2 regions of the Streptomyces sp. NPDC002701 genome follow, and region 2 is predicted to be linked to the other one. Evidence: riboswitches for the same ligand, from Rfam matches in the RefSeq annotation. Region 2 holds a riboswitch; the other holds the start of a gene.
What was found. A riboswitch is a leader RNA that binds a small molecule or an ion and turns the genes downstream of it on or off. The one in region 2 is predicted to bind cyclic di-AMP.
Positions count from the first base shown of each region.

Region 1: another riboswitch for cyclic di-AMP. It lies ahead of ACFYXC_RS11570 (transglycosylase family protein); the one in region 2 lies ahead of ACFYXC_RS33535 (LysM peptidoglycan-binding domain-containing protein).

Region 1 covers NZ_JBIAQL010000003.1:703,008-714,396, forward strand. The annotation lists gene ACFYXC_RS11550 (exopolyphosphatase) at 1-821, opposite strand, end outside; gene ACFYXC_RS11555 (DUF501 domain-containing protein) at 1,050-1,571, opposite strand; gene ACFYXC_RS11560 (septum formation initiator family protein) at 1,688-2,164, opposite strand; gene eno (phosphopyruvate hydratase) at 2,255-3,535, opposite strand; gene ACFYXC_RS11570 (transglycosylase family protein) at 3,943-4,656, opposite strand; cyclic di-AMP (ydaO/yuaA leader) riboswitch at 4,661-4,835, opposite strand; gene ACFYXC_RS11575 (transglycosylase family protein) at 5,036-5,956, opposite strand; gene ACFYXC_RS11580 (cytochrome P450) at 6,156-7,451, opposite strand; gene ACFYXC_RS11585 (globin domain-containing protein) at 7,634-8,848, shown strand; gene ACFYXC_RS11590 (nucleoside triphosphate pyrophosphohydrolase) at 9,093-10,079, opposite strand; gene ACFYXC_RS11595 (SurA N-terminal domain-containing protein) at 10,129-10,773, opposite strand; gene ACFYXC_RS11600 (protein kinase) at 10,913-11,389, opposite strand, start outside.
Region 2 covers NZ_JBIAQL010000019.1:112,057-123,445, reverse strand. The annotation lists gene ACFYXC_RS33550 (ABC transporter ATP-binding protein) at 1-520, opposite strand, end outside; gene ACFYXC_RS33545 (outer membrane lipoprotein carrier protein LolA) at 633-1,865, opposite strand; gene ACFYXC_RS33540 (polyprenyl synthetase family protein) at 2,197-3,207, opposite strand; cyclic di-AMP (ydaO/yuaA leader) riboswitch at 4,096-4,261, shown strand; gene ACFYXC_RS33535 (LysM peptidoglycan-binding domain-containing protein) at 4,267-5,016, shown strand; partial or broken gene ACFYXC_RS33530 (HAD family hydrolase) at 5,262-6,062, opposite strand; gene fahA (fumarylacetoacetase) at 6,629-7,873, shown strand; gene recQ (DNA helicase RecQ) at 8,072-10,087, opposite strand; gene nuoN (NADH-quinone oxidoreductase subunit NuoN) at 10,344-11,389, opposite strand, start outside.

The DNA.
Region 1 (11,389 bases), on a different contig from region 2:
CCCGGGTGCATCGAGGGGATCGCCGCCCGCTCGGCGTGGGTGGAGGCGAGCAGCCGCTCCGTGATCTCACGGACGCGGTCGCGGGAGACCCGGGAGTGGTGGATGGCCTCGGGGTCGTACTCCCGGAGGTCCTGGGCGATCGCCGAGACGGTCGTGACGGACCCGGCGAGCCCGACGAGCGTGCGGGCCGCACGCAGCGGCACGGCCTCCTCGGCGAGGTCGAGGGCCGCCTCGATGTCGGCGCGGATCGCCCGGATCTGCTCCCCGGTCGGCGGGTCGGTGACCACGCCGTCCCGTACGAGGTGCCGTTCCGTCATCCGCACGCAGCCGATGTCCACCGAGCGGGCGCCGCGGACGTGGTCGTCGCCGACGACGAACTCGGTGGAGCCGCCGCCGATGTCCACCACGAGGTAGGGCTTCGCCAGGTCGTCACGGCCCGTCAGCTCCTTCGTGGCGCCCGTGAACGAGAACTCGGCCTCCTGGTCGCCGGAGATGACCTCGGGCTCGACGCCCAGGATGTCGAGGACTCCGCGGACGAAGTCGGCGCGGTTCTCGGCGTCCCGGGAGGCCGAGGTCGCCACGAAGCGCAGGCGCCGCGCGCCGTGTTCCTTGATGACCTCGGCGTACTCACGGCAGGCCGCGAAGGTACGGTCCAGGGCCTCGGGGGCGAGGCGGCCGGTCCGGTCGACGCCCTGCCCGAGCCGGACGATCGTCATCCGGCGGTCCAGATCGGTGAGTTCACCGGTCGTCGGGTCCGCGTCGGCGACGAGCAGGCGGATGGAGTTGGTGCCGCAGTCGACGGCGGCGACGCGAGTCTTGATGGTGATCTCCTGTACCAGTCGTTCGTCCCGCTCAGGGGCTCCGCCCCCGAACCCCCGTTTGCGCAGTTCCCCGCGTCCCTCAAAAGACTGCGCCGTTCCCCGCGCCCCTGGATGTCCGGGATCCGCCGCGATGAAAGGCCGGGGCGCAGCCCGTCCTTCAGGGGCGCGGGGAACTGCGCGGCCCGCCCCCACCGGGCCCGCAGCCGACGACGCCCCGGGCCGCCCGGTTCACCCCGCCGTCGGCACGACACACGCCCCCTTGCGCCACCACTGCGGCAGCATCGCGATCGCCTCGTCGCCCAGGGGGTTCACTCCCGGCCCCGCGGCCAGCGAGTGGGCGACCAGGACGTGCAGGCACTTCACCCGGTCCGGCATCCCGCCCGCGCTGGGAAACCCTGCGAGCACCTCGATGGAGTCACGGCGCGCGAGGTAGTCCTCGTGCGCGGCCCGGTACGCCGCGGCCAGCTCGGGATCCGTGGCGAGACGGTCCGTCATCTCCTTCATGACGCCGTTCGCCTCCAGCGTGCCGATCGCGGAGGCCGCACGCGGGCACGTCAGGTAGTACGTCGTCGGGAACGGCGTCCCGTCGGGCAGCCGGGGAGCCGTCTCGACGACGTCCGGCTGCCCGCACGGGCAGCGGTGCGCGATCGCGCGCAGCCCGCGCGGCGGCCGCCCGAGCTGCTGCTTGAACGCCTCGACGTCGTCGTCGGTGGGCTCGGTACGCGGAGTGGACGGCGGGGGCGTCTGCATGCCTTGGGTCTGTGTCTTTCTGGTCAGTCGGTGATCGGTCGGTGAGAAGGGAGCAGGGAGCAGGAATCGGTGGGTGCGCGGGCGACGTCCCGGTTCACGGGTGAACGCGTCGGCGTTCACCGGGTGGACGCGTCGGCCTTGTCGACGCCGTCCCAGACGTTCGCGTACCAGGCCCGGTCGGCCGCCGTGCGGTTCGTGCGCGTCTTCTTCGCCGCGTCGGGATCGATCACGATGTAACCGGTCTCGCCCGGCATCACATAGTGCAGCCGCTCCCGGATGCGCTGCTCGGCGTACGCGTCGTCCTGCCACCGCGCCTTCAGGTCGCGCAGCTGTTCCACCCGCTCGCGGGCCTGCTCGCGTTCGCGCTGCAGTTCGGCGACCTCGGCGCGCTGAGAGACGTACTGCCTTATGGGATAGGCGAGCGCCACGACGAGCGAGCACAGGACGAGGGCGAGGAGCGCCGCCCGGCCGGTCAGGCGCGAGCGGCGCGCCTGGCGCTTGGTCTGGGAGCGGTAGACACGGGCGGCGGTCTGCTCACCGAGCGCCCGCAGCCTGGTCGCGGTGGAGAACCGGTCACGGTCCTTCACAGCCATCTGTCCCGCCTCCCCGATACGTGCGTACGTCCCCGCACACGGTACGGGACCGGGTACGGGGACGTACGTACGACGCTTCCTGCAAGAGGGTCAGCCCTTGAAGCGGGGGAACGCCGAGCGGCCCGCGTACACCGCCGCGTCGTCGAGGATCTCCTCGATGCGCAGCAGCTGGTTGTACTTGGCGACGCGGTCAGAGCGGGCCGGGGCGCCGGTCTTGATCTGGCCGCAGTTCACCGCGACCGCGAGGTCGGCGATGGTGACGTCCTCGGTCTCGCCGGAGCGGTGGGACATCATGCACTTGAAGCCGCTGCGCTGGGCCATCTCGACGGCGTCCAGGGTCTCGGTCAGCGAGCCGATCTGGTTGACCTTGACGAGCAGGGCGTTGGCGGAGCCCTCCTCGATGCCGCGGGCGAGGCGCTCGGGGTTGGTGACGAAGAGGTCGTCGCCGACGATCTGCACCTTGTCGCCCAGCTTCTCGGTGATGACGTTCCAGCCGGCCCAGTCGTCCTCGTACAGCGGGTCCTCGATGGAGACCAGCGGGTACGCGGAGACGAGCTCCTCGTAGTACTCGGTCATCTCGGCGGCCGAGCGGGACTTGCCCTCGAACTCGTACGAGCCGTCCTTGTAGAACTCGGACGCGGCGACGTCCAGCGCGAGGGCGACCTGCTCGCCGGGGGTGTAGCCGGCTTCCTTGATGGCCTCGATGATGAGGTCGAGGGCCTCGCGGTTGGAGCCGAGGTTCGGGGCGAAGCCACCCTCGTCGCCGAGTCCGGTGGACAGGCCGCGCTTCTTCAGGACCTTCTTGAGGGTGTGGTAGACCTCGGCGCCCCAGCGCACGGCCTCGGAGAAGGACTCCGCGCCGATCGGGGCGATCATGAACTCCTGGATGTCGACGTTCGAGTCGGCGTGCGACCCGCCGTTCAGGATGTTCATCATCGGGACCGGCAGCAGGTGCGCGTTCGGGCCGCCCAGGTAGCGGAAGAGCGGCAGGTCGCTGGCCTCGGAGGCGGCGTGGGCGACGGCGAGGGAGACACCGAGGATCGCGTTGGCGCCGAGCGAGCCCTTGTTGTCGGTGGCGTCCAGGTCGATCATCGCCTGGTCGATGAGGCGCTGCTCGGTGGCGTCGTAACCGACGAGCTCCGGGCCGAGCTGCTCGATGACGGCGAGGACGGCCTTCTCGACACCCTTGCCGAGGTAGCGGTTGGGGTCCCCGTCGCGGAGCTCGACGGCTTCGAAGGCACCGGTGGAGGCGCCGGACGGAACGGCGGCACGACCCGTGCTGCCGTCGTCGAGGCCGACCTCGACCTCGACCGTGGGGTTGCCTCGGGAGTCCAGGATTTCCCGGGCTACGACGACGTCGATGGACGGCACGAGCATCTCCTTCTGGGATGTGACGCAAGCTGTGCCGGGCCGGAGGCCCGGTTGGGTGCAGGCCGTGGTGGCCCCGCGGGATGAGCCTAACCGGCTGCCGGGCGTCACCGGGCCCCCGGCCGCCTCGTGGACGGAACCGAGAGGAAATTGTTTCCGAACGGAACAAAGACGGGGACAGAAAAAGCCCCGCCCCGGTGCGTACGGGGGAACACGCACCGGAGCGGGGAGCCCGTGGGGGACGGGGGTGGCCCTCACGCGGCCTCCACCATGGAGGACACGGATGTGAGAGCGCTGTGGTTCAGTCGCGACGCGGCTGTGGACGCGATCGCCGGCCGGGCCGGGGCCGAGCGGCCAGAACCCCGACCCGGGACGACGTCCGGCCCGCCGAGGGGGCGCGACCGCCGGGGTCAGCTGAGGTGCAGCTGCTGGCCCGGGAAGATGAAGTCGGCGTCGTCGACGATGTCGTCGTTCAGCTTGTAGAGCTTCGCCCAGCCGCCCTTGACGTTCTTCTTGTCGGCGATCTCGCTGAGGGTGTCACCCTTGACGACCTTGTACTCGCCGTCACCCTTCTTGACCTTCTTGCCGGTCGGGGTCTCGACGGTCTTCTTCGCGGCCGGCCGCTCCTGCGAACGCGAGGCACGCTCCTCGGCGGGCTGCGTGTTCTGCCGCTGCTGCGGCTGCGAGGTGCTCTGGCCGGAGCCGTTCGAGTTCGACGAGCCGGAGTCCGAGGGAGCGGTGTTGCCGGTCGAGGCGCCGGACAGGCCCACGCCACAGCTCGGCCAGGCACCCTTGCCCTGGCTCGCCAGCACCTTCTCGGCGACGGCGATCTGCTGGGACTTGGACGCCTGGTCGGCGGTGGAGGCGTACGCGTTGCCGCCGTACGCGGCCCAGGTGGAGGCCGAGAACTGCAGGCCGCCGTAGTAGCCGTTGCCGGTGTTGATCGACCAGTTGCCGCCGGACTCGCACTGGGCGACGGTGTCCCATTCGGAGGCGGTCGCGGCGGACGCGTTGCCGGCCGCCATCAGCGGGGCGGCGATGGCGGCACCGGTGACGCCGGCCAGTGTGGCGATGCGGGTGGCCTTGGACGGACGGCGGTGCTTGCCCTTGTTCGAAAGCAGCATGAAGCGATCCCCTCACCGACGCCTGCGAGGTGAGCTGTCGGGTTCGGGCCGAGTGAGTTGCCCGGCCGCGCGACACTGCTGTCACGCGGCTTAACCCCAAGCCGTGCCCGGTCTCGTCCCGACGACCGGGTCCGGCACTTACCTGGGTCCCCCGCTCCTGCCTACGGCGCTTTACGCGACGACTGTTCCCGTACGGCCGTTGGCAGGATTCGGCGTGCGACCGTCGGGGCCCACCAATGGCGAGCGGTCACGACCGTAGACATGCGGTCCGCCGAATTTCAAAGACGATCAGGGTGGTTGAGATCCATCTCTCACTTCACCAAATCGGACATTCACCGCGAACTACCGCTGGTTTTGGCCCGATTCGGCGCCTTGGTCACTACTTGCTCGCGGCCGCCGTGTCGTCGACGACGATGCTCTGACCGGGGATGATGAGGTTCGGGTCGGCGCCGATGGTGTCCTTGTTCGCGGCGTACAGCTCGCTCCATCCGCCCTTGACGTCCTGGGAGTCGGCGATGGCCGAGAGACTGTCCCCGTTGCGGACCACGTACGAGCCCTCGGGGGCGAGGACGCGCGAGTCGCTGTCCCCGCGCGAGGCGTGCCGGCCGGCGTAGTCGTCCGCGCGGGGAGCGGTGTCGGCCGCCTCGGCGCTGCCACCGCGGTGGCGGCCGGAGCCCTCGGTGTCCACCTCGGTCGAAGCGTCGTCGTTCTGGGCGGACTTGTCCGAGTCGTCGGTCTTCTTCGTACCGCCCGTGGAGCCGCTGTCCGTTCTCTGCGCGCCCGAGCCGGAGTCGCCCACGGAGGCCGGACCGCTGTCCAGGGACGCGTCGGACTTCGTGCCGCCGCTCTCCTCCGTACCGTCCGTGTCGGACGGCGCGTCGGCGGAGTCCTTGGCGAGGCCGGTGTCGACGTTCGCGGAGTCGGAGTCCTCGGTCAGGCCGGCGAGCAGGCCGCAGGTCGCCCAGGCGGTCGTCCCCTGGTCCGCGAGGACCTTCTCGGCGACGGCTATCTGCTGCGAGCGGCTGGCCTGGTCGGCGCTCGGCGCGTAGTCGAGGCCGCCGTACCCCTCCCACGTCTCCTGGGTCATCTGGAGCCCGCCGTAGAGGCCGTTGCCGGTGTCGGCGCTCCACGAGCTGCCGCTCTCGCACTCGGCGACCGCGTCCCAGGTCGTGCCGCTGGCGGCGCTCGCGCCGGTCGCGCCGAGCAGGGGGATCGCGATGGCCGATCCGGTCACGCCCGCGGCGACGAGGAGCGCCGGAGCCTGGCGGGGGCGACGATGACGGCCGTTCCCGGAGAGCATGCGATTGCCTTTCGCGTGACAGCAAGGAATACGCACAGGACACAGCGATGAGCTGCGCTCGTGACTGCTGCGACCGGCGAGACCTGCCGCATTGATGGGTGAACGTATAGGCACTCGAACTCTTGTCACAAGTCGATGCAGCGTAGATAACGTGAAGATCACAAAGTTGACGGAGACTCACCTTCAGGTGCCCCGACTGCTACCGCCTGCCAGACTTCGCGACCGGGGTGAACTCCACCGGAAGCGTGCGCAATCCCCGCATGATGAGCCCTCCCCGCCACCTCAAATCGGCGGAATCCGCCGCGAGTCGCAGGTCGGGCAGGCGGGTCAGCAGCGTGGTCAGCGCGGTCCGGCCCTCCAGCCGGGCGAGGGGCGCGCCGAGGCAGTAGTGGATGCCGTGGCCGTAACCGAGGTGCGGGTTGTCACGCCGGGAGAGGTCGAGGGTGTCGGGGTCCCCGAACCGGTCGGGGTCACGGTCGGCCGCCGCGAGCACGACGAGTACGGGATCTCCGGGGGCGATGTCCTGCCCGCCGACGCTGAGGTGTTCGGTCGCGAACCGCCAGGTGGCCAGCTCCACGGGCCCGTCGTAGCGGAGCAGTTCCTCCAGGCCGGTCTCCAGCAGGTCCGGCCGGCCGGCCGCGAGGGAGTCCTGCAGCCGCTGCCGCTGCCCCGGGTGGGTGAGCAGGGCGTAGGTGCCGTTCCCGATCAGGTTCACCGTGGTCTCGAAACCGGCGAACAGCAGGATGAAGGCCATCGCCGCGGCCTCGTTCTCGGTGAGGTGTTCGCCGTGGTCGGAGGACCGGATGAGACCGGAGATGAGGTCCTCGCCCGGGGCGGGCACATCCGTGAGCTCTTCGCGTTTGCGATGGATGAGCTCGGCGAGGTAGCCGCGCATCTTCTTGACCGACCGGGCGACACCGCCCCTCGGCCCGCCCCCGTGCCGGATCATCATCCCGGCCCAGTCGCGGAAGTCGTCCTGGTCCTCGCGCGGGACGCCCAGGAGGTCGCAGATCGCGTAGATGGGGAGCGGGAAGGCGAACTCGTGGATGAGGTCGGCCTCGCCCTTCTCGGCGAAGGCGTCGAGCAACCCGTCCGCCAGCTCCTGGACCCGCGGCGCGAACTCGGCCACCCGCCGCGGGGTGAACGCCTTGCTGACGAGCCGCCGCAGACGGGTGTGGTCCGGCGGGTCGATGTTGAGCAGGTGCGTCATCAACTCGGCCTTCCGCTCCCCCGGAATGCCCGTTTTGCCCTTCGCGTGCGCGGGCTCGTCGTGGTGTGCCGGGTTCTTGCTCAGCCGGGTGTCCGCGAGGGCCTGCCTGGCGTCCGCGTACCGGGTCACCAGCCACGCCTCCACCCCGCTGGGCAGCGTCGCCCGATGCACGGGAGCGTGTTCACGGAGCCAGGCGTACGCCGGGTAGGGATCGGTTGCGAACTCCCAGGTGAAGAGTTCGGGGGCGGGGTGCCCCGCAGGCGGCTGTGCAGGTGTTTCGGTCACTCCTCGACGGTATCGGGAGGGGCGGCGGGAGCCTGTCCGGCGTCCTGCCGCGGGGCTCACCGCCCGTGGTTCCGCACCGGACCCGCCGCCGATTCGGCCCCTTTTCGGGATTTCACCCGAGGCTGTCCCGGAATGGACTGTCCCTTGACCGTGCGGCGTCCGGGCTCTCTACTGTCGCGCCCGTGGACCCCGAAATTCTCCGGACCAGTTTCGCGGTCGTCGAAAGGCGGGCCGAGTTCGCGCTCAAGTACTTCTACTCGCACCTCTTCTGGCACCACCCCGATGTGCGCGCCCTGTTCCCGCTGGACTCCCCCGAGGACAAGGAACGCCAGCGGGACCGTCTCTTCACCGCCCTGGCACTCGTCATCGCGCGCCTGGAGGGGCCGGGGCTGCACGAGTACCTGCGGGACCTGGGGCGCGACCACAGGAAGTACCTGGCGCGGCCGGAGCACTACACGGCCGTGGGGGCCAGTCTGATCGCCGCGTTCGCCGCCGTGTCGGGGTCGGCGTGGAGCTCGGAGGTGGAGAAGGCCTGGGACGAGGCGTACGAGGTGATCGCGGACGCCATGCTGGACGGCGCGGGGCAGGCGGAGAGCCAGGGGGAGCCGTCCTGGTGGGACGCGGAGGTCGTCGGGCGCACCGGGCACGGGGACGACCTCACCGTCCTCACCCTCCGCCCGCAGCGGCCGCTCCCCCATGTCCCGGGCCAGTACGTGAGTGTCAGCGACCCCCGATTACCGGGCGTCTGGCGTCCCTACTCCGTCGGCAACGCGCCCCGCTCCGACGACACCCTGGACCTGCACGTCAGCCTCGTCGAGGACGGCGTCCTGTCCCCCGAGCTCGTCCGGCGCACCCGCACGGGCGATGTGCTGCGGCTCGGTCCGGCGTGCGGCCGGCTCACCCTCCGTACGCCCGTGGAGCGACCTCTCACGTTCATCGCGGCCGGCACCGGCTGGGCACCGGTGAAGGCGCTTCTCGAACAGCTGGCGTCCGAGCCCGGGCCGTACGACGAGGCCCGGCTGTTCGTCGTGGCGCGCGACACCGCGTACCTCTACGACCGGGCCGCGCTCGGGGCGTTGCGCACGCGGCTGCCGCGGCTGGACGTCACCGTGATCACGCCTGCGCCGGGGCGTCCCAAGCTGCAGGCGACCGAGCGGTTGCTGACCGCTCTGGGCAACCGTGCCAAGTGGGCGCGCCACGATGTCTACTTGGCGGGTCCGCCCGGGCTGGTGGAGGAGATCACCGAGGTGCTGCCGGGTCTGGGGGCCGTCCCGGACCGGGTGTTCCGCGACGATCTGCCGCCCACGGGGCGGGGGCGGTCGCTGGGCACGGGGGAGTGGCTCCTGCGGCGGCCCCGGCCGCGCTGGCATCATTCGCCGGGCCGGGGCGGAGCGTGACGCTCCGCCCCGGCCCGCCGGGGGTCGTGCATCACCTGCGGGCCGGTGGGGGCTCGTCGCGCCGTTCCCCGCGCCCCTTCAGGGCGCCTCGCCGACCCCCCGTTCAGACCTGCGGATCCGCGAGGGCTGAGCACGCCGTTCCCCGCGCCCCTTCAGGGCGCCTCGGCGGCCCCCCGTTCAGACCTGCGGATCCGCGAGGGCTGAGCACGCCGTTCCCCGCGGGCCTTTGGGGTGGTCGGGGGCGTCAGGGTTCGGTTGTTCTTATGGCTTCTCGGTAGGTGCGGGCCGCTGCGCGCAGGGCCGCTTCCGGGTCCACGCCGTCCGCCTCGGCCTGGACGGCCAGCGCCAGCAGGGCGTAACCGACGCCCTCACCCCGCGGGAGGGGCGTCTCCAGTCCCGCCGTGCGCGCGCGGGACGCCAGCTTGGCGGCGAGCGCGAGGCCGGGCTGGCCGAGCGGGACGCCGTCCGTGACCGACGTGCGCCGCTTCTCCTCGGCCTTGGTGCGCAGCCAGTGCTCCTTGACCTCCTCGGGTGTGGAGGCGGTCTCGTCGCCGAACACGTGCGGGTGGCGGTGGATCAGCTTGGTGACGATGCCCGCCGCCACGTCGTCGATGGAGAAGGGCTCCGACCCGTCCTCCGGGTCGCCCTCCTCGGCGATCCGGGAGTGGAAGACGACCTGGAGCAGCACATCGCCGAGTTCCTCCCGCAGCTCGTCCCGGTCGCCCTCCTCGATCGCCTCGACGAGTTCGTACGCCTCCTCCAGGCCGTACTTGGCGAGGCCCTTGTGGGTCTGCTGGGACGACCAGGGGCATTCGAGGCGGATGCGGTCCATGACCTGGACGAGGTCGAGGAGGCGGGCGCCCGGGAGGTCGTACGAGGCGGGGAGCAGTTCGAGGTCGGGCATCGGGACGCGCCCGGTGCCCGCCAGCCGGGCCAGGCCGTCGGTCAGGCGCGGTTCGCCCTCGCCGGTGGCGACGACGGTCACCGTGCGCCCGCCGGCGCAGGCGTCGACCAGCTCCTGGGCGTCGGGCGCGGCCTCGTCGACCCGGACGCCGGCCTCGCGCAGATACGGCAGCTGGGGGTGGGCGCCGTCCGCGCACAGGACGCGGTCGGCGCCGTGCAGCGCCTGCCAGGCGGGCCAGGACAGGAGTCCGGGGGCGACGCGGTGGCTGGTGGTGAGCAGGACGATGCGCCCCGGACTGGATGCGTTCACACCCCGAACGTAACCCACGCCACCGACATCATGGTCACGGCCTGTGGACGGGGTGCGTGGGCGACGGTCACGCCGGCTGCCGGCCGGCCGCCGTGACGTCACGCACCCACGGCAGCTTGGCGTCGACGCGGCTGCTCTTCTCCACGTCCCAGGTGCCGTAACGGGGGTTCAGGTCGACGTCCAGCTTCTTGGACGCCTCGGACAGCGACTTCCAGAAGGCCGGCTGGCTGGTGTCCGTGCCGAGGGCGGCGGCGAGCTTCTGGGCCTCGATCTGGACACGGAGGTTGCTGTCGAGCCGCTGGGGCGGCACCCCGTACTGCTGGAGCCAGCTCACCTCCAGCGCCTTCGCGTCACCCGCCTGCTGTTCCAGCCCCGCGCGGGCCTCCTGGACCTCCTTGCGGGTGACGGTCACGCCCGCGTCCCGGGCGGCCCGGTGCAGTACACGGTCCAGGACCATGCCGTGCAGGGTGTCCCGGGTGAGGCCGCCGGACTTGGCGATGGCCTGCTCGTACTGCGCCTCGCCGGTGGTGGCGGCCCGCTGCGCGGTCCGTACCTCGTTCACCCGGTTCTCCAGCTGGGAGACCGTGATGCGGTCGTCGCCGACGACGGCCGCGGCACCGGGATGCGCGTCGTTGCCGCAGGCGGTCAGGAGGGGGGCCGCGGTGAGGAGCGCGGCGGAGAGGAGGAGCGCGGTGCGACGGCGGCGGTGCAAGGAGGACCTCCTGTAGGAGCTTGTGCGACGGTGCACAAAGTCTTGCGGTGATCGATGGTAGGCAGGGGACCGGCTCTCGGCCACCCATTCGACCCAACGATTCGCCCGGACTTCGGGCACCGCCTCCCGCGTACGCGGTTCAGCCGCGGACCTGGCCCAGCCACTGGAGGGTCCGGCCGATCTCGGCGACCAGCGGATGGCCGGGGCCCCGCAGCCGTTCGGCGTCGTACCGGAGCCGGGCCAGCGTGTCGTGGGCGGCGGCCCGGTCGCCGAGGGCGAGGAGCAGGTGGCCGATGCGGCGGCGTACCTCGAAGGAGAGTTCGGCGTCCTGCGCCACGTACTGGTTCTCGTAGTACGGCAGCAGGGCGCGGTACTCGGCGAGCGCGGCGGCCGGTTCGCCGAGCTGTTCGAGGCACTGGGCGGCCTCGTAGCGGAAGCGCAGCGACTGCGGGTCGGCCTGCCCGGCCTCGGTGGCCCGCTCGTCGGCGAGGCGGCGCAGTTCGGGCAGGGCGCGCCGGTACTGGCCGTCGTCCATCAGCGTGGCCGCGTACTGCTTGCGCAGCGTGCGGACGACCGGCGAGTGCTCGCCGTGCTGGGCGGCGGCGGCCGGGAGTAT
Region 2 (11,389 bases):
GCCCGACCCGGTCGAGCGCGGTCGCCACCCGCGCACGCCGGGTGCGCGGGTCGGCGGCCGGGTCGGCGGCGTCGTACCGCAGGAGGTTGTCGCGGCCGGAGAGGAAGCCGTAGAGCGCGGGTCCCTCGATGAGCGCGCCCACGTGCGGCAGCACGGTGCGCGTGGCGCGCGGCATGGGGCGGCCCAGTACGCGTGCCGTCCCTGAGGTCGGCGTGATCAGGCCCATCAGCATTCTGATGGTGGTCGTCTTCCCGGAGCCGTTCGGCCCGAGGAAGCCGAAGACGCTGCCTGCCGGGACGGCCAGGTCGAGGCCGTCGACGGCGAGCTGTCCGCCGCGGTAGCGCTTGGTGAGCGCGCGGGTGGCGATCACGGTGTCATCCGTCGCACCGGCGGTCCCGGTGTGACCCGTGCCGCCGGTGGTTCCGGTGTCGCCCGTCTCCGCGGTCGCCCTCGCGCCCGCGGTCGTGCCGCCCGCACCCGCCCCCGCCGTGTCCCCGTCCGCGGTGGACAGTTCCGCCATCGACTCCCTCACTTCGCCGTGCTCTCGCCGTGCCCACGCCGTGTCCTCGGGGGACCCTGCCCGGTTCGTGTCCTCCGAGAGGCAGGAGGCGACGGGAACGGGCGGGCAGGGCCTACTTCGCCGCGTCGGCCGCCTTCACCAGCGCGTCCTTCGTGACCGCGCCCGCGTAGACCTTGCCGTCGTCCGTGATCAGCGCGTTGACCAGGCGGGTCGAGAAGACCGTGCCCGAGCCGAACGTGCCGCTCACCTGGTCGCCCAGCGAGTCCAGGAACCGTCCCGCGTCGCCCGCGCCGGACGCTTCGGACGGCAGGCCCTCGCCGCCGGTGTCGAACCGGGCTATGGAGCCCCAGCCCTCACCGATGACGTTCAGGCCCTCGAACTCCTTGCCGAGCTCCTCGCCGCCCTCGGGACGCGCCTTGTCGCCCTTGCCGGCCCGGCCCTCGGACGCCGGCTCGTCGCCCTCGGTGACCTTCGCGCCCTTCGGCGGGCTGAAGTCGAAGGTGGACGCGGCCGGCTTGGAGAAGTCGACCTCGGTGAAGCCCGCGTCGATGACGGCCGCGCCGCCGCTCGCCGGGGTGAGCGTGAACTTCAGCGGCAGACCGGTCTTCGCGTCCACGGCGATGGAGATCGCGCCGACCGTCGAACCGGACTGCTTCGGCTCGATCAGCAGTTTGTAGGCGTCCCGGCCGGCGACCTGCGCCGTACCGTCGACGGTCACGGACGTCGTGTCGTCGGCGGCCTTCAGTGCCTCGTCGGCCAGCTCCTTGGGCGTGGCGGGCACGTCCTCGGACCTGTCCTTCGTGTCCTTGCCCGCGGAGGCGGCGCCCTGCACGTGGTACGCCTCGTTCGACGCGCTGTCGTACGCCCACACCTCGTCGCCGTTGTGGATCACGCTGTACTCGGCGGCCTTGTCGAGGAGCGACAGCTTGTGCTTGTCCTCGCCGTCGGCCGCGACGCGCAGTGTGTGCGTACCGGACGCCAGTTCCATCAGCTTGGACGACGGGTCCGCGGACGAGCCCGAGCCGTCGCGCCCACCGCCCGTCGCACCGCCGAGGCTGCTCTCCAGGCCGCCGAGGTCCGGCAGCCCCAGGTCCGTGCTGATCTTCACCGTGCCGGACAGCTGCTGTACGTCCGAAGCGGCGATCTTCTCGATGAGCTGCTGGGCGCTGACCTTTGGCAGGTCGGGATCGCCGGAGCCCGCGAACGCCGGGACCAGCCCGATGGTCGCCGCCGCCACCCCCACCACCGCGACGGGAACGACGTACCGCGCGGCTTTGCGCCGGCCGGCGCGCATGTCGTCGGCCTCGTCCCCGGTCCTGCTGTCGTCGGATTCGTACGGTGCCATGTGTGCCCTACCTCCGTCGTCGGCGGCGGCTTACCGTCCTCGCACTCGTCCACCCCTGGCCGCCATTGTCACCCGAACTCCTGTGAAGTGGTGTGTCCCATCCGACCAAATCGGCCGCCGGAAAGCGTCAGACCTCGGAGCCAACTCCGTGTACACCTGCGGTATGACACGGGTGGACGGCGCCTCCCCCGACCCGTAGGGGTCGGGTGGGGCGGACGCCGTCCGTGTATCTCGCCGAAGCCCGGTGAAACCTGTGTCCACCGGTTCACGAAGCCGTGGTCGGCCCCGTACGGGATCTTCCCGGCGTGCCGCCGGTCCGTCGCCGTTCGGGTCAGCCCGCCCGGTGCACCACCGCGTCGCACAGCTCCACCAGGGCCGCCTTCGCGTCGCACTCCGGAAGCGGCACCAGCAGGGCGCGGGCGTCCTCCGCGTACCGCACGGTGTCGCGGCGGGCCTGGTCCAGCGCGGGGTGGACGCGCAGCCTGGCCAGCGCCTCCGCGTGCCGGGCGTCGTCGGTCAGGTCCGAGGCGAGCAGTTCGGACAGGGCGATGTCCTCGGCGAGCCCGAGCCTCTCCACCCGCTCACGCAGCCGCAGCACGGGCATCGTCGGGATGCCCTCACGCAGGTCGGTGCCCGGCGTCTTGCCCGACTCGTGCGAGTCGCTCGCGATGTCCAGTACGTCGTCGGCGAGCTGGAAGGCGACGCCGAGCCGCTCTCCGTACTGCGTCAGCACGTCGACGACCGTCTCGTCGGCGCCCGACATCATCGCGCCGAACCGTCCGGCCACGGCGATCAGCGAGCCGGTCTTGCCGCCGAGCACGTCCATGTAGTGGTCGACCGGGTCCCTGCCGTCGCGCGGTCCGGCGGTCTCCAGGATCTGGCCGGTGACCAGTCTCTCGAAGGCTTCCGCCTGGATGCGTACGGCCTCGGGGCCCAGGTCGGCCAGGATGTGCGAGGCACGGGCGAAGAGGAAGTCACCGGTGAGGACCGCGACGGAGTTCCCCCACCGGCTGTTGGCACTGGGCACCCCACGGCGCACGTCCGCCTCGTCCATCACGTCGTCGTGGTACAGCGTGGCGAGGTGGGTCAGCTCGACCACGACCGCCGAGGGCACGACACCCGGCGCGTACGGGTCACCGAACTGGGCGGCGAGCATCACGAGCAGCGGGCGGAACCGCTTGCCGCCCGCCCGTACGAGGTGCTGTGCGGCCTCCGTGATGAACGGGACGTCGCTCTTGGTGGCCTCGAGCAGTCCCTCCTCGACAGCCGCCAGTCCGGCCTGGACATCGGCTTCGAGAGCCTGGTCCCGCACGCTCAGCCCGAACGGCCCGACGACGGTCACGAGGGTCTCCTGTCTGCTGACGCTCTCAACGGCGGTCTCTGGATGTTCTGGGTGTTTCAGGTGCTGTAGGTGCTGTGGATGCCGTAGGTGTTTGTCGATGTGTCGCTGCTGGCACTCAAGTCAGCGTATCCGGTCGTCTTTCGATCACGATGAGCGCCCGCCCGTCACCCGCCCTCGCCCTGCCGGACACGCTCCACCTGGTCCCTTTTGCCCCATCGGCCAGGCCGGTCGGTATCGGATCACGGAAGGTATGTTCTTGATCTGCCGATATACCTTATATGACCGATACATCTCGAAAGAGGCACGCTTTCAGGCAAGAGCGCCGATCACTCCACGCCCCCCGCGTTCCCCCCGAGGGCGGAACCAAAGCCCCACGCGCCCATGCCGTACCCCCGGCCCTGCCGCCTGATCCGCCGTCACGGTCACGGCCAGGCACTTCGTCCGGCATTCACGCGACCCGAATTCCCCAGCATCGAGGCCCCGTTCTGGACACTCCGGATTCCGGCCGGACGAATTCCATTGCGGGCCGGACGAGTTCACGCGCGCACCGAATGATCACGAAAGACCGGGCACATTCCCGGTCCACCACGGGGGAAGAAAGGCCACCCATTCCGATCGCCCCACTTGTCCGAATTGCCAAGTTGTTTCGCTGATTCGGCATCCGAATCAGTGAATTGGGTCACGTCCGCCCGAACTGATCATTTTGTCCGGGCCACCGACTTCCGTTCGCGAAAGGCAAGTTGAACTTCGCCCTCCGCATGGATCAAGAGATGTGTCCCAGCCGAGGCTGGTCGTAGCCGTCCGAGCGCGAATTCGGGGCTTGTTCGCGACATGTGCTCTCGCATACGTTCTCGTCACTCCGGACGGATCGCCTAATCCTGCCACCGCCCGGAACACCAGCCATCCATTCACTCGCGTACGGCAGGAGCGGGGAAACCAGGTAAGTCGCCGGACCGGATATCGGCACGGCTAGGGGTGTAGTCGCGTACCGCACGCGGCCGGGCATCTCCCGCCCGAACCCGACAGCTCACCTCGTAGGCGTCGGAGAGGAATTTCGTCATGCCCACACGAGGTAAGCACCGCCGTCCCCGAACGAACACCCTCACGCGTGGCATCGTCGCCGCGGGCACGGGCGGAGTCGCGCTCGCGCTCCCCCTCGTGGGGGCGACCGGAGCCCACGCCGCACAGCCGGCCCAGGCAGCGCAGACAGCGCAGGCGGCCCAGGCCGCTCCGAACGCGGTCCCGCAGGTCTCGCTGGTCACCTACGAGGTGGTCAAGGGCGACACGCTGTCGAAAATCGCCAAGGCGCACACCGCCAGCGACTGGAAGAAGCTCTACAAGGCCAACCGCGCGGTCATCGGCAGCGACCCGGCACTCATCCGCCCCGGCACCGAGCTGACCGTGGGCACGAAGAACGCCGGCTCCTCCGCGAAGACCGCCCAGGCGGCCAAGACATCCGCCGTCACCCCGGCCGCCGCGAAGACCTACACGAACGACCTCGACGGCTGGATCAGGGAGTCGCTGGACGTCATGGCCCAGCACGGCATCCCGGGCACCTACGACGGCATCCACCGCAACATCATCCGCGAGTCGTCGGGCAACCCGCAGGCCATGAACAACTGGGACTCCAACGCGGCCGCCGGTACGCCGTCCAAGGGGCTCCTCCAGGTCATCGACCCGACCTTCGCGGCCTACCACGTGAGCGGCACGTCGCTCGACCCCTTCGACCCGGTCGCCAACATCACGGCGGCGTGCAACTACGCCGCCGACAGGTACGGCTCGATCGACAACGTCTTCGGGGCCTACTGACCGACGGCGCCCGGAGCCGCGTTCCGGCCGGCCCCTTGTCCGGCGCCCTGTCCCGCCTGTCCGGCTTGGCGGCCGCCCCCGCGACCGGCTTGCCTGCCGACGAGGGCGCCGGTCGGCCGGGCGGCCCCGTCGCGCCGACCCGCCCGGTCGCTCGGGTCGGCCTGCTCGGCCTGCTCGGCGCGGTCGGCGCGGTCGGCGCGGTCGGCGCGGTCGGCGCGGTCGGCGCGGTCGGCGCGGTCGGCCGAGAACATCCGTTCCAACACCACCGCGATGCCGTCGTCCTCGTTCGAGAGGGTGATCTCGTCGGCGACGGACTTGAGCTCGGGGTGGGCGTTGGCCATCGCTACGCCGCGCGCGGCCCAGTCGAACATGGGGATGTCGTTGGGCATGTCCCCGAAGGCGATGGTCTGCGCCGGCGTCAGGCCCAGCCGCCTGGCGGCGAGCGCGAGCCCCGTCGCCTTCGTGATGCCGCATGGCTGAAGTTCGACGGTGCCGGGACCGGACATCGTGACGGTGGCGAGGGAACCGATCACTCCGCGGGCGGCGGTCGCCAACGCGTCGTCGGAGAGCAGGGGATGCCGCAGCAGCACCTTGCTGATGGGCCGCGTCCACAGGTCGTCGCGGCGTCGCACCCGTTCCGCCGGAAGCGTCGGGTGCGGCATCTCGTAGCCCGGCTCGATGAGGGTGAGGCCGTCGACCCCGTCCTGGTCGACGGCCGCGTACACCTCGCCGACCTCCGCCTCGATCTTGCCGAGAGCCACCTCGGCCAGCTCGCGTTCGAGGGTGACCGACCACACCATCCGGTCCGCGCCGGCGTCGTACAACTGCGCGCCCTGTCCGCACACCGCGAGCCCCTGGCTGCCCAGTTCGTCCAGCAGCGGACGTACGCGCGGGGCCGGGCGCCCCGTCACCACGAGGTGCCGGGCACCTGCCCCGACCGCCATCGCCAGCGCGGCGCGTGACCGGTCCGAGAGGGTGTCGTCGCCGCGCAGCAGCGTCCCGTCCAGGTCAGTGGCGATGAGTGAATATGCATTCGGTGGGGCCATGATCAGAGAATACGGATCGAATGCCCCAGCGACTCGACGGGAACCGGACGTCGTCCGGCACCTCGGCCGTCACAGAGGTCACCGTACGCCCCCTCAGGCCCCGGCAGTTGGGGCCGATCCCATGACATATCGGCCACCCCGCCGGCCCGGTCCGCACCCCCTCGCGCCCCCCTCGGCGACCGTCCCCTCGCCTCAGCCGTGCCGTCCCGCCAGGTGCCGGGCCGGCCGCGGCGCCGGTTGCGGCCATGGGGGCGCGCCGAAGGCGACAGAGCCCTTTCCGCGCGCCACTCCGCGCACCTGTGCGCCGGACTCCACGGCGAGCGCCGCCGTCTTCCGGGCGGACCAGGACGGGCCGTACGGTGCCCGCGGTGCCCCCTGGTGTCCCACGCCCGCCCGAGGGGGCCGGGTCGGGGCCCACCCCGCCCCTCCCCTGGACGGAGGCCAAGCCGGGACCAACCACTCCGACCTGCCCTTGTCCGGACGTCACGAACTCCGGAGACACTGCCCACGAACGGCGCCTCCCCGTAACGTGTGCTGCACCCACACGGAAAGCGAGGCAGCACCCCATGCCCCCCTTCGATGTCCCCGAGGGCGATCCCTTCGGCCCGCACAATCTTCCGTACGGCGTCTTCTCCCTGGGCGGCTCGCCGGACGGCTCTCCGGGCGGCTCCGCTCACCGGAGCGTGGGCGTCCGGCTGGGCGATCATGTCCTGGACGCGGGGGCCGCCGCGGTGGCACTCGGTTCCCCCTACGCCGCACTGCTCGCGCAGCCCTCGCTGAACCCCCTGCTCGCGGCCGGCCGCACGGCGTGGTCGGACGTACGGCGGGCACTCACCGCATGGGTGACGGTGCCCGCCCACCGCGAGACGGTCGCACCCCTGATGAACCCGCTCTCCGAGGTGACCCTCCATCTCCCCTTCGAGGTCGCCGACTACGTCGACTTCTACGCCTCCGAGAACCACGCCCGGAACGTCGGCCGCATCTTCCGCCCCGACGCCGAGGACTCCCTCACCCCCAACTGGAAGCACCTGCCGATCGGTTACCACGGCCGGGCGGGCACCGTCGTCGTCTCCGGTACCGACGTCGTACGCCCCGCGGGCCAGCGCAAGGCTCCCGCGGACCCGGCGCCGGTCTTCGGTCCGTCCGTCCGGCTGGACATCGAGGCGGAGGTCGGCTTCGTCGTCGGCACCCCCTCCGCGATGGGCACTCCGGTACCGCTGGCAGGCTTCCGCGACCACGTCTTCGGGCTCTGCCTCCTCAACGACTGGTCCGCGCGCGACCTCCAGGCATGGGAGTACGTTCCCCTCGGTCCCTTCCTCGGCAAGTCCTTCGCCACGTCGGTGTCGGCGTGGGTCACCCCCCTCGACGCGCTGGAGGACGCACGGGTCACGCCCCCGACGCGTACGCATCCGCTCCTCCCCTATCTGGACGACTCCTCGGAGGACCCGGGCGGCTACGACCTGCGGATCTCCGTCGCCGTCAACGGCCATGTGATCTCCGAGCCGCCGTTCTCCACGATGTACTGGACCGCCGCCCAGCAGTTGGCCCACATGACCGTGAACGGGGCTTCGCTGCGCACGGGCGATCTATACGGGTCGGGCACGGTGAGCGGGACCTCGGAGGGCGAGCGGGGTTCGCTCCTGGAGCTGACGTGGAACGGGCGGGACGCCCTCGAACTTCCCTCCGGCAAGCGGACGTTCCTGGAGGACGGGGACACGGTGACGCTGACCGCGTGGGCCCCCGGACCTGACGGCACGCGGGTCGGGCTGGGTGAGGTGACGGGGCGCATCGCGAGCGCGGGGGTTCGCTGACGCGGGCGGTTGCCGGCGGGCGGTTGCCCGCGCGGGTGTTCGCTGACGCGGGGTCGTTCGGAGCTGCGGGCCGGTGGGGGCCGGTCGCGCAGTTCCCCGCGCCCCCGGGGGGGGGTACGGCGGGTCCTCCGTCGTGTGTCCGGTGCGGGTGCTCTGGGGCTGAGCGCGCAGTTCCCCGCGCCCCCAGGGGGCGGGGGGCTAGGGGCAGTCCTCTGGTTCTGGTTCTGGTTCCATTTCTGGCCAGTGCAGGTCGGGGTCGCCGTCGCTGCGGCGGTGGGGCTTCGGTGTCGGTGCCGGGCTCGGGGTAGCGCTCGGCGTCCCGGCCGGACGCTCCAGGGACCCGAGCACCCCGATCACACCCTCCCCGTACGTCGCGAGCTTCTTCTCGCCGATGCCGCTGATGCCGCCGAGCTCCTCCACGGAGGTGGGCCACAGTGTGGCGATCTCCCGCAGCGTGGCGTCGTGGAAGATGACGTACGCCGGGACGCCCTGCTCCTTGGCCTGTCCGGCACGCCAGGCGCGCAGGGCCTCGAAGGCGGGGAGCAGCTCCGCGGGCATCTCGGCCGCCGCGGCCGCCGCCTTGGCCTTGCGCTCGGCCCGGCCGGAGCCGGACGAGCCGGACGAGCCGCGGGACGTCACCGGCTTCGGCTGCTCCTTGCGCAGCGGCACCTCCCGCTCGCGCCGCAGCACCGTCCCGCTCGCCTCGGTCAGGACCAGCGTGCCGTACGCGCCCTCGACCGAGAGGAGGCCCTGGGCCAGCATCTGCCGTATGACACCGCGCCAGGCGCCCTCGTCCAGCTCCTCGCCGATGCCGAACACGGACAGCTGGTCGTGGTCGAACTGGATGACCTTCGCCGTCTTCTTCCCGAGCAGGATGTCGACGATCTGGATCGCCCCGAACTTCTGCCCCCGCTCACGCTGCAGCCGCACCACGGTGGACAGCACCTTCTGGGCCGCGACCGTGCCGTCCCAGGTCTCCGGCGGGACCAGGCACGTGTCGCAGTTCCCGCAGGCATCGGCCGCCGGGTCCTGGCCGAAGTAGGCGAGCAGCTGACCGCGCCGGCACCGGGCGGTCTCGCACAGGGCGAGCATCGCTTCGAGATGCGCGGACGCCCGGCGGCGGAACGCCTCGTCGCCCTCGCTCGACTGGATCATCTTGCGCTGCTGTATGACGTCGTTGAGTCCGTAGGCCATCCAGGCCGTGGACGGGAGTCCGTCGCGGCCCGCGCGGCCGGTCTCCTGGTAGTAGCCCTCGACGGACTTCGGCAGGTCGAGGTGGGCGACGAACCGGACGTCCGGCTTGTCGATGCCCATGCCGAAGGCGATGGTCGCGCAGACCACCAGGCCGTCCTCGCGCAGGAACCGCGACTGGTGGGCGGCGCGCGTGCCCGCGTCGAGACCCGCGTGGTACGGCACCGCCGCGATGCCGTTGCGGGCGAGGAACTCGGCCGTCTTCTCCACCGAGTTGCGGGAGAGGCAGTACACGATGCCCGCGTCGCCCGCGTGCTCCTCCTGGAGGAAGGACAGCAGCTGCTTCTTGGGGTCGGCCTTCGGCACGATCCGGTACTGGATGTTGGGCCGGTCGAAGCTGGCCACGAAGTGGCGGGCGTCCGGCATGCCCAGGCGCTCGGTGATCTCCTGGTGCGTCGCGTGCGTGGCCGTGGCCGTCAGCGCGATCCGCGGTACGTCCGGCCAGCGCTCGCCCAGCAGCGAGAGCGACAGGTAGTCGGGGCGGAAGTCGTGGCCCCACTGGGAGACGCAGTGCGCCTCGTCGATGGCGAAGACGGAGATCTTGCCGCGCTTGAGGAGGTCGAGGGTGGACTCCAGGCGCAGCCGCTCGGGCGCGAGGTAGATCAGGTCGAGCTCGCCCGCGAGGAACTCGGCCTCGACGGTGCGCCGCTCGTCGAAGTCCTGCGTGGAGTTCATGAACCCGGCGCGCACGCCGAGCGCCCGCAGCGCGTCCACCTGGTCCTGCATCAGCGCGATGAGGGGCGAGACCACCACTCCCGTACCCGGTCTGACCAGGGCCGGGATCTGGTAGCAGAGCGACTTGCCGCCGCCCGTCGGCATGAGGACGACCGCGTCCCCGCCGCTCACCACATGCTCGATGACGGCTTCCTGCTCACCGCGGAATGCCTCGTAACCGAAGACCCGGTGGAGCGTTGCGAGCGCCTCGCTCTCCGTCACCTCTGTCATCACACCCGTCCCGCCCATCGTCCTGTCCCCCGCACGTCGTGCCTCGACCGCTGCGTCCACGATAGGGGCCCGCACCGACAGCATCAGAGTTATCCACAGGCTGCGACGGGCCATCTGCGGAACGCGCACGCCGACGGGTCCGAAAAGCCCCACCTCACCCCACAGCACCACCCCAGCTCGGGCCGGCTCGGCCCGGCCTGGAAAGGTCTCGGGCCCCGGCTCCTTCGGGGAGCCGGGGCCCGAGGCCCGGAACGACGCGACGTCACCGTCACCGTCAGCGGACGAAGACGCCCGCCTGGCCCGCCAGATCCAGGAAGTACTGCGGCGCCACACCGAGTACCAGCGTGACCGCCACACCGACCGCGATCGCCGTCATCGTCAGGGGCGACGGCACGGCGACCGTCGGTCCCTCCGGGCGCGGCTCGCTGAAGAACATCAGCACGATCACGCGGATGTAGAAGAAGGCCGCGATGGCCGACGAGATCACGCCGACCACGACCAGCGCGCCGGCGCCGCCCTCGGCGGCCGCCTTGAAGACGGCGAACTTGCCCGAGAAGCCGGAGGTCAGCGGGATGCCCGCGAAGGCCAGCAGGAAGACCGCGAACACGGCCGCCACCAGGGGTGACCTGCGTCCGAGGCCGGCCCACTTGGACAGGTGGGTGGCCTCGCCGCCCGCGTCCCGGACGAGGGTGACCACCGCGAACGCGCCGATCGTCACGAACGAGTACGCGCCCAGGTAGAAGAGCACCGACGAGACGCCGTCCGGTGTCGTCGCGATGACACCCGCGAGGATGAATCCCGCGTGCGCGATGGACGAGTACGCGAGGAGCCGCTTGATGTCGGTCTGGGTGATCGCGACGATCGCGCCGCCCAGCATGGTGACGACCGCGACGCCCATCATCACCGGCCGCCAGTCCCAGCGCAGGCCCGGCAGGACGACGTACAGGAGCCGCAGCAGCGCGCCGAAGGCGGCCACCTTGGTCGCGGCGGCCATGAAGCCGGTCACCGGGGTCGGCGCGCCCTGGTAGACGTCCGGGGTCCACATGTGGAACGGCACCGCGCCGACCTTGAACAGCAGGCCCATGACGACCATCGCGGCGCCGATGAGCAGCAGCGCGTCGTTGCCCATGGTGCCGGCGAGTGCCGGGTTCACCGTCTCGACCGTGCCGTCGACGACCTGGGCGATCGTCGCGTACGACACGGAACCGGCGTAGCCGTAGAGCAGGGCGATGCCGAAGAGGGTGAACGCGGAGGCGAAGGCACCGAGCAGGAAGTACTTGACCGCGGCCTCCTGCGACATGATCCGCTTGCGGCGGGCCA